3 regions of the Neobacillus sp. Fa239 genome follow, and region 1 is predicted to be linked to each of the others. Evidence: riboswitches for the same ligand, from Rfam matches in the RefSeq annotation. Region 1 holds a riboswitch; each other region holds the start of a gene.
What was found. A riboswitch is a leader RNA that binds a small molecule or an ion and turns the genes downstream of it on or off. The one in region 1 is predicted to bind cobalamin.
Positions count from the first base shown of each region.

Region 1 (3,276 bases):
CTTTGCCCCTAGAAATAAATCAAACGCTCCTTTGCGGTAGACAATGCCAATATCCTCTTTTACGGCTCCATAACAGGCCATTCCGCAGCCATTCACGCCAAGTTTTAATTCTTTTGGGAGTTCCATGCCGCCAAGCCTTTCCTGCAGCTCATCGGCATAAGGGATGGAATCCTTCTTTTCACCGTCACAAAAATCACAGGCTTTTACGGTTAATACGTCACCGACAGGAGCAATCAAAAAGTTTGCCGCCGTTAGTTTTTCAACAATCACATCAGGATTAGAGGTTAAAATTTGCAGCTTCATAAAATGGTCTTGTGTGTACTCCATGACACCTTCTTCTCCGACAATTTTGGAAAGAATGACCATCTGATTCGCGGTAAATTTTTTATTGGCGACACCAGAGCTGACCGCTACCTCAAAAATAGATTGAAAGTCTTGCTTCACCAATAAACCTTGAGCTCGTTCATCGTTCTCACCAAGGATCATTTGCAAGGCTTCCTCAGCCAGTTCTCTTGGCGACTCTTTCATTGGGGTTGGGGTGACTTGTTTCTTGTTCACCGGTGTTGCATCTTCCGTTTGCTCCAGTGCCCATGGTTCGGCTTCCTTTTGCAGACGCTGATGCGGTTTCAACGGCTGTATTGCCTGATTTAATGTATACTTCCGCTGATAACCGCGCGGAGTAATGATCAATCCTTCGTAGAAAAATGTTGAAGAGTTGCCAATTAAAACGGTAGTTAACATGCCAATTTCATGTTCGAGCATCTCTTGTAAATTGGTTAAAACGATCTTTTGACTATCACGGTAAGCACTTTTTACCAATCCTACAGGAGTGTCTGGCGAGCGATATTTTAAGAGAATTTTTTGAGCTTCCATAATCTGCCGTGTTCTTCTCCCGCTTTTTGGATTGTATAAGGCAACCACGAAATCAGCTTGAGCGGCCGCTTCGATTCTTTTCTCGATCAAGCTCCAAGGTGTCAAATGATCACTTAAGCTGATCGTACAGGCATCATGCATGACCGGTGCGCCTAATAAAGCAGCACAGGAGTTGATGGCGGAAATGCCAGGGACCACCTCCACTTCTACCCCTGAGTTTTTTTTCCAGCCTTTTTCGATTAGCACTTCATAAACCAGTCCTGCCATTCCATATACTCCGGCATCACCGCTCGAAATGACGGCTACCCTGTAACCGTGCTCGGCTTGTTTCACAGCCTCCTGGGCCCGGCTCACTTCTTCTGTCATTCCTGTGCTGATGATTTGCTTTCCAGCTATTAATCCCTTGATTAGATCAACGTATGTTTTGTAGCCGATGATAATATCACTTTCTTGGATGGCTTCTTTTGCCCGTCCAGAGATATGTTTTTCATCACCAGGGCCAAAACCAATAACGAATAATTTGCCTTTCATCCTATTACGCCACCTTCCAAAATTTCCAAAATCCAGATACTATCGGCTGTTAAACCTTTTCTTTAACAGCCTTTTGTATTCCTTCGATGCATTCCGACCCTTCTGGCTGTATGAATCCTTGTTCGGAATAGTGATAGATCGCATGCTCTTGAAGGCAATGACCTTCCGCCAGATGACGCCTTACAATTGTAGTTCCCACTTCTGGGCTTACGTTTTTATACCAAGTCCCTGATGGATAGACGATGGCAACGGGTGCATCCTTACATCTTCCATTGCATCGTGTTCTTGTTGTATGAATAAGTGAATCTAAATCTAAATTAGCAATTTCATTCCGAATGGCTTGTGTTGCTTCCTCCCCCCCTTTTCTCATACAGCTGCTGCCGTTGCAAATGAATACATGGTGTTTCGTCCCTTGTAAATTCCAAGTAGTCATGTCACACACTCCTTTTCGTTTTTTACGCAAAAAAGCACCCCTATGGACATAGGGGTGCAGAATATATACACAAAAAAATGCGATGTATGTTCAGCACTTCTACCTATGTTCCCGTAGGTTGATTGAAGCTCTTAGGTAAAGGCAGGTCTCCTGACTTAGGTTCATCATTCCATTGCGTCTTCCCGAATTCCTTCAGTGACATCTGCAACGAACTCCCCATACAGTGGCGGGTACCGTGACGGATTTATACCGTACTTCCCTATTAAGCACAAATTTTTAATGTGCACCTATCCTAATCTATTTAATTGTTAAAAAGGCTTGTTTCCTCTAAAGCAATACTTGGATCATAAAAAATGATTTTGAATCATCATAACGCAAAAATCCGTTCAACATGAGTTGAACGGATAAAACGTAAGCACAAAGAATGTTAATAAATAATCATTTTTGTCCAAACGTTCCATCTTCTCAACCCCCGAAGAAATTAGAAACTTTAACAGCTAAGACAGGTCTCCTGACTTGTGTATCTTCCTACTTTAGACCCTTCCCGTATCGTCTATATATACGTTTCAGTGGTTTGTCTATTTCGTCCACACTCACAGTTGCGGGGACAGTTCTGGTATTGCACCAGATTCCCTATTAAGCCCTAAGGCATCTTAACTAATTGTTAACAAATTAGTATTTAATTTATGAGATATTATTATACTAGTCTATCAGATTTAATATTTCAAGAGTTTATTAAACTTCTTTTACGAAAACGCTGCCCGCCAATAACTTCATCTTGTTTAAATAATTATCAATAAGCCGAAAATATACAAGTTTTTATTAATTTCCTTGCATATTTCGGCTTTGTTACATTCAAAAAACATCCTTCATAAACATCATTTTTTAATTGCCATATACAGCTACGTGTTTGTCTTTTGCAGATCCATTCCAATAAGTTTCGATGATATGGTGTGCGAATTAGTTAAATAGCCTTTCCAACCTTCGTTTTTTAACATAATTTGTAATAAGAAAGCACCATTGTACCAGTTGCGATTTAGTTGCAACTCAAATAAGGAGGTATTGATTTATTAAAAAAATTATTATGAACGAATCGATTCAATCCAATGTGGTAAGGCTTGTATCGGAAAACGGTCAACAAGTGTTACCGACAGTTCAGGCGCTTAAGATGGCAATGGAAATGGGATTGGACCTTGTCCAAATCAGTGAGGCAGATCCACCGGTATGCAAGATTTTAGATGGTGGAAAATACAGATATGAATTACAAAAAAAAGAAAAGCAGAATAAACAGAATCAGGTAACCATCGAAACAAAAGAAATACGCATGTCCATCACGATTGACGAAAATGACTTTCAAACAAAAGTTAAAAGCGCGATTGGCTTCTTAACAAAAGGGTATCATGTAAAGGTGAGCGTCCGTTTTCGCGGGAGAGAAATCA
Region 1 covers NZ_AP041611.1:2,588,560-2,591,835, reverse strand. The annotation lists gene cobJ (precorrin-3B C(17)-methyltransferase) at 1-1,404, opposite strand, end outside; gene ACZ5XR_RS12440 ((2Fe-2S) ferredoxin domain-containing protein) at 1,454-1,837, opposite strand; cobalamin riboswitch at 1,961-2,143, opposite strand; cobalamin riboswitch at 2,322-2,508, opposite strand; gene infC (translation initiation factor IF-3) at 2,922-3,276, shown strand, end outside.

Region 2 (3,276 bases), 2.4 Mb from region 1:
ATGATGGCCATTAATGACATCAAGCCAATATTAATCAATCCATAGATAAAATGATTGGTTGTCCAATACAAGCTAGCCAGTACTATTGCCTGTACGAGGAAAACCAATCGCAGGCGGCCGATCGCATTGTGAGAGGCAATTTTACCGGCGAGTATGTTGCTGAAAATCGAAATAAATCCGTAGCCAAACAAGATTAAACTGATTGAACTGCTAGGAGCATCCATTACTTTCAGGATTGGAACAAGATACGTATAAACGGCATACGTCGATCCAAATCCAAGAGATGGAATGAAAAAAGCCATTAAAATTCGCGGGTGTGTCAACAAAGAAAATTGATCACGCATCGAGCTGCGAAATTGACTGAGCTTATTAGGCAAAGTTAAGAAAGATGCCAAAAACGCAATTCCACCGAGAAAAGTCGTTAACAGGAAGGTTGCATTCCAGTTGTACCTTTCAGCGATGACGGTGCCAATGGGCACTCCAATCACGTTCGCTAGAGTAAAGCCGCCAAAAACGAATGATATAGCAAGTCCTCGTTTGGCAATTGGCATGGTTTCACTTGCCACAATCATAGCAAGTGAAATTAAAACTCCTGTTACAATTGCCGTCATCATCCGAAGTGTGAGGATCATCATGTAGCTTGTCGAAATCACACATAGAGCATTGAGAATGATAAACAATCCGATCAAAAACAGCATCCATTTACGCTTTGGAAAATGACTTGTTGCCGACATCACGAGTGGGGTGCCAATGGCAAAGGTAATGGCAAACGCAGAAACAAGTGTGCCTGCTTTTGCATTGGTTATATGAAGACCCGAGGAAACATCGGTTAAGATCCCGACGATGACAAATTCGCTTGTCCCGAGAACAAAGGTTAATAAAGTAAGTGTAAAGATGAGCAGCCAATGCCGCTTAGATAATTCTGTGGTGTTCATAAATACCTCTTTTCTTAGATGAATGTAAATGTGTCACAAGGCAGGTAAACAATTTAATTATCATACCATAAAACATTTTTATGAGGATAGTTCAATCTTATTAGAAACTAGTTTAGGAGGAAAAACTATTTCCTATATTGGAAAGGTTTCTCTGAAAAACATATACAAATGATTTTGCTTCCCTATATAATGAAACTATCATAAAAAAATAATAGAAGCATAGGTGCTAAAATTCTTTCAAAGATATTTAGCTTAAAAGGGAAGTTAGGTGAAATACCTACGCGGTCCCGCCACTGTAAATGGGAGCAACCTATAATATGTCACTGTCGAATCGATGGGAAGGCATAGGGAGCGATGATCATGAGCCAGGAAACCTGCCTATTTTTTCATGCGCCAAAAAACCTACGAGGATAGGGAGGGGTGGAAGCTTAGGCCACGATTACTCTGCATGAGTAACAGAATCTAAACAAACCAACATCTCCATGTCAAAATGGGGATGTTTTTTTATTGGTGCAAAATTTTATGATAGTCGAAAAAACAGGAGGAAGTAATGTGAAGAAATGGTATTCACTATTGTTTGCCGTGTTGCTGACAATAGCAGGTAGGGCATGAATCAACAGTCCAAACCTCGAAAGAAATTGACTTTTCGATTTTCGTTATTGTTACAGCAAATGTTGGAAATGTGGACGAAATGGTGCCTGTCACTGTCCATACATGGATTTTTGTGAATGGCGAACTGACAGAAGAGGCCTTTATTCAAAGCATTATGACGGCAACGGAAGCAAAGCTAAAGCCAAGCTTTTCTTAAATATATTGGATTCCGTAACAGGGATCTCTTCGGATCGTATTTTAATCGCTTCAAGTCAAACAGGAACAGTGATTGAATCTGCAGGAACGAACAATTCTTTAGGAAAACTGATCAGTGAAGCTGTCTATCAATGCACGGCCAAAGCGATTAAAAATTCACAAAAAATAGCAGCAAAATGAGGTGTTTATCCGGTGGTGTCATCTCCATTATTCATTTTTATAACAGGAGGAGTGCGAAGCGGGAAAAGCAGCTTTGCAGAAAGGAAGGCTGTAGAAATCGCCAGCGAAACAGGAGGACAACTCATTTACCTGGCAACAGGCGTTCCTTCCGATTACGAGATGGAAGAGAGGATTTGCAAACATAAGCGAGATCGAAGGGCCATGAAGGATCATTGGAAAACGATTGAACAGTCCGTGAATATAAGGGAGCTTGCAGAAGATATCCGTGAAAAAGATATCATTTTACTCGATTGTGTGACAACACTTTTGAATAATGAACTGTTTTCTAACGAACGTGAATTGGTTCCGCTTGATGTTGAAAAGGTTAAGAAAAGCATTGTTGCGGGAATGATCGATTTAAAGAAAAGGGCAAACGCATTGATTGTTGTCAGTAATGAAGTTTTAAACGAACCGTTAGTCGGAAATACTCTCGTTTTTACATATAAAAGATTACTAGGACAAATCCATCAGCAATTGGTAAGAGAAGCAGACGAAGTCTATTTAGTGGAGTCGGGCATTCCAATTGTCATGAAAAAAGAAAGTAAATGAAGGATGGGCAAAAATGAAATTCATCAAAGGATTTTTGATTAATCTTCAATTTTTCACAGCCATTCCCGTTCCCATTGAAATACCGATGGAGCAGGATCTTCTCAGAAGGGCGGTTCAAACCTTTCCATTATTAGGCCTTTTTCAAGGTCTCATTTATTCCGTTCTTTTTTATGTATTAAAGGAGTGGACGCCGTTTTCTCATCTTGCTGATGCCTTTTTCCTTTGGCTAGCGACGATTCTCCTAACCGGCGGAATCCATCTCGATGGCTGGATGGATGCGAGTGATGCGTATTTTTCCTATCGTGATCAAGAAAAGCGGCTCGAAATTATGAAGGATCCACGAACAGGAGCATTTGGGGTGATATCCATCCTTGTTTTACTCAGCTGCCGGTTTCTATTTATCTATGAAAGTACGATGAACATAAAGTCCATATCATATATCTTAATGGCTGCCATTCCTTTTTTGAGTAAAAGCGTGATGGGTGTCCTGCTCGTAACTGTTAAATCAGCTAAAAATGAAGGGCTGGGTTCCTTGTTTCAACGTGCAGCATCACCTAAAGTGTTAGGGATTTATCCTCTGTACATTCTGGGTCTTCTGTTTCTAGCGTATAAAAATATCTTATTGGCGGGATTATTGGTCATTGTTTCTGCTGGGTGTGTCTTCTTTTGCAGGCGGAAAGCCGTGAAATGGTTTGGCGGGATTACGGGGGATGTATTGGGGGCCTCTATAGAAGGGACTGAGTTAGTGCTGTGGATGACTGTGTGG
Region 2 covers NZ_AP041611.1:4,949,767-4,953,042, reverse strand. The annotation lists gene ACZ5XR_RS24440 (MFS transporter) at 1-935, opposite strand, end outside; cobalamin riboswitch at 1,140-1,331, shown strand; gene ACZ5XR_RS24435 (adenosylcobinamide amidohydrolase) at 1,618-1,743, shown strand; gene ACZ5XR_RS24430 (hypothetical protein) at 1,812-1,922, shown strand; gene ACZ5XR_RS24425 (bifunctional adenosylcobinamide kinase/adenosylcobinamide-phosphate guanylyltransferase) at 1,935-2,510, shown strand; gene cobS (adenosylcobinamide-GDP ribazoletransferase) at 2,524-3,276, shown strand, end outside; gene ACZ5XR_RS24415 (histidine phosphatase family protein) at 3,273-3,276, shown strand, end outside.
Region 2: it holds a riboswitch for cobalamin, as region 1 does, so the genes downstream of both, ACZ5XR_RS24435 (adenosylcobinamide amidohydrolase) here and ACZ5XR_RS12440 ((2Fe-2S) ferredoxin domain-containing protein) in region 1, are expected to answer to the same signal.

Region 3 (3,276 bases), 330 kb from region 1:
AGATGTTTTAAAAATAAATCTCCCTTGCAATAGATGTTGAAAGTATATTTCATTAAATCTTTCTTTAGTTGTTTTGCATATATTGCAGGAAATATTATCACTAGTCTCTAACTAGGGACTAGTATTGGTCTCATAGTAGAGACTGGTTCTGAGAAAATCATCTTAGATTAGTTACCTCTACGAGGCGTTTGCATGAATTGCAGACGCTTTTTTATTTTTAGGGTTAAGCAAATTACGGATTTCGTCGAAATATGATGATTATTGTCCAATCCAAACTTGTCCTAAGAAATATATTAAATAGAGGAAAGTATTCTTTCTTCAGATAACCCAATAGGTACTGGAGGTGATATACATGCTTGATGGATTGAGTATGTCTTTTACGTTAATCGTAGTATTGTTCATTCTACTAATCATTGTTGGTACTTCGTTTACGATCTAGTAAATTTTTTTTCGGGATTAAGTGCAGGCTGAGTAAACTTTCCCTTTGTCTAGACTACTGAAACGAAAGGAGGATGAATTACACATGTTTTTTTTCCCTGGCGGCTTTAGAAGAAGGTTTCTCCCTATTGAAATCGAAATCGAGATAGAAAGAAGAAGACGTATTGAAATCGAAATCGAGATAGAGAGAAGAAGACGTATCGAAATCGAAATTGAAAGAAGAAGACGCAGATTCTTTTAGACAAATGATTTAAACATGTTTCCAAAGAGCCTACGGGCTCTCTTTTTTAGGCTATTTTCACTTAAAAGTTTAAGAACTATTGACATGCATCAGTTACTGGAAATGGGACGGTTTAAGTGGCAAAGAAAAAAACCAATAGTTTCGTAGTGTACAAAACTTACAACTTTTAGCCCTTTTTTGGAAGTTCGAATGGAGATGAATGATAAAAGTTAATTGACAAAATTTACGAGCATATTTAATATTAAATTGTCCAATTAAATAAGAAATTTTCTCAGGTGCTTCAATTCGAAGATAATAGGGAAACCGGTTAAAGTCCGGTACGGTCCCGCCACTGTAATCAGCATTATTCGAACCGTTCAGCCACTGCAAAACAATTTGTGGGAAGGCTTCGGTGCTCGCTGTAAGTCAGGAGACCTGCCTGTGAAAAATAGCACAATATACCTTCGAGGAGAGGTAGGTTGAAGAATTATATATGAGGATTCCTGTACGTGAATCATATATACATATTTCAACATAAACTCTGCCGAATAAGGCAGAGTTTTTTCTTTTTTTGTAAGGGGTCGTTGCTAGATTAAAAGAAAGGAAGATGGTTTTGACAGATATTATTTATAATCGTGCAGCTGCAATCCGTCCGTTGAATAGCAAAGCGATGCAGAGAGCAGAGTTTCGCTTAGATGATTTAACAAAACCAAAAGGAAGCCTTGGAATCTTAGAACAAGCCATCATTCAGCTCGCTGGAATTACTGGAAACATTATTCCTTCAATAGATAATGCCGGCTGTGTTATTTTTGCTGCTGACCATGGTGTCAATGAAGAAGGGGTATCAGCTTATGATTCTCATGTTACGGAAGAAATGACGGTAAATATGTGCATGGGAGGTGCAGTGAGCAGTGTTTTGGCAAGACATAGCAGGATTGACCTACAAGTCGTTGACGTTGGAATAAATTCAAAAGTGAGGCACCCAAAAGCGGTGGTTCGTAAAATTTCCCTAGGTACCCGGAATTTTGTGCAAGACTATGCCATGTCTCGGGAGCACGCAGTAGAGTGTGTGTCTGTTGGTATGGAAATAGCTGATCAACTTATTGATGAAGGGAAGGAACTGTTGATTTTTGGAGAGATGGGGATTGGAAATACAACCTCCGCTGCAGCAATGGCTGCTGTTCTTTTAGATTTACCTGTGAAGCAAGTCGTAGGAAAGGGGACGGGCATTAGTGATAGGCAGCATCAGCATAAGATACAGGTTATTGAAACAGCGTTGACTAAACACTGTATTTGCAAGGATGATCCATGGGATATCCTAGCTGCCGTTGGCGGATTTGAAATCGGGGCAATGGCAGGAGCCATGATTGCCGCTTCCAGCCGGTCCATTCCAGTTGTACTAGATGGATTCATGACAGGTATCGCAGCGTTATGGGCCTCCCGTTTCAATAAGGATATTAAAAATTATTTGATTGCCTCCCATTGTTCATTGGAACAGGCACATACCTATGTATTAAAAGCATTGCAATTAGAACCAATGGTACAATGGCAGCTTCGCTTAGGTGAGGGGTCGGGAGCGCTGCTAATACTGCCCACTTTGCAGCAAGCGTGCCGAATTATGGCGGAGACATCTACCTTTGATGATGCGAAAGTGAGTAACCCACATCGTACGGAATTAAAAGAGGATGCTTTCATGGATTATGATGGTGAAGACACTCTTGGGCCATCTAAACTTGATTTTTCTCCTGCCGAACAGAAGGCAGTCTATAAAGCATTGGCGGCCCGCAGGGATATTCGTTCTTACTTGCCTGACCCCATTTCAAAGGAAGCTCTGGGACGCATTATTCAAGCTGCTCATTTAGCTCCATCCGTCGGTTTTATGCAGCCTTGGAATTTTATCGTTATATCAGATCAAAACATTTTAAATGAATTATATCGTGCAGTTGAGAAAGAAAGGATTCGGGCTTCGGTAAAATATACTGATATGAAACAAGACCATTATTTGCGGTTGAAGCTGGAAGGACTATTACAGGCGCCGATGACTATATGCGTAACGAATCATTCGGGAAGAGGAGGCCCGCATGTTTTGGGGAGGAATACCATTCCGGAAACGGACTTGATGTCAACAGCCTGTGCTATTGAAAATATGTGGTTAGCAGCTCGGGTAGAAGGGATTGCGATGGGGTGGATTAGCATCTATCAGAAGGAAGATGTTCGCAAGATTTTAGGAATCCCAGATTCGATTGATCCAGTCGCATTGCTTACTATCGGTTATACCTCCCATTTTCCGGATATCCCGATATTGGAAAGGGTCGGATGGGGAAAAAGATTAAATTTGAAAGAGCTCATCTTTCAAAATATATGGGGGGAAGAGGAGAAGGATGTATGAAAATTTACACACGCGGAGGAGATAAAGGTAAAACCTCCATTATTGGTAAAGCCCGCCGTTTTAAAGATGATATTCGGATAGAGGCCTATGGAACCGTTGATGAAGCAGGCGCTTATATCGGGCTTATTATAAGTGAACTTGAAAAAAGGTATGAGGATATTCGGGAACATCTCTTATCTGTCCAACAAATGCTTTGGAATGTCGGCGCAGATTTAGCTGCTGCTCCTGA
Region 3 covers NZ_AP041611.1:2,914,123-2,917,398, reverse strand. The annotation lists gene ACZ5XR_RS14110 (YjcZ family sporulation protein) at 353-439, shown strand; gene ACZ5XR_RS14105 (hypothetical protein) at 524-679, shown strand; cobalamin riboswitch at 936-1,115, shown strand; gene cobT (nicotinate-nucleotide--dimethylbenzimidazole phosphoribosyltransferase) at 1,272-3,047, shown strand; gene ACZ5XR_RS14095 (cob(I)yrinic acid a,c-diamide adenosyltransferase) at 3,044-3,276, shown strand, end outside.
Region 3: it holds a riboswitch for cobalamin, as region 1 does, so the genes downstream of both, cobT (nicotinate-nucleotide--dimethylbenzimidazole phosphoribosyltransferase) here and ACZ5XR_RS12440 ((2Fe-2S) ferredoxin domain-containing protein) in region 1, are expected to answer to the same signal.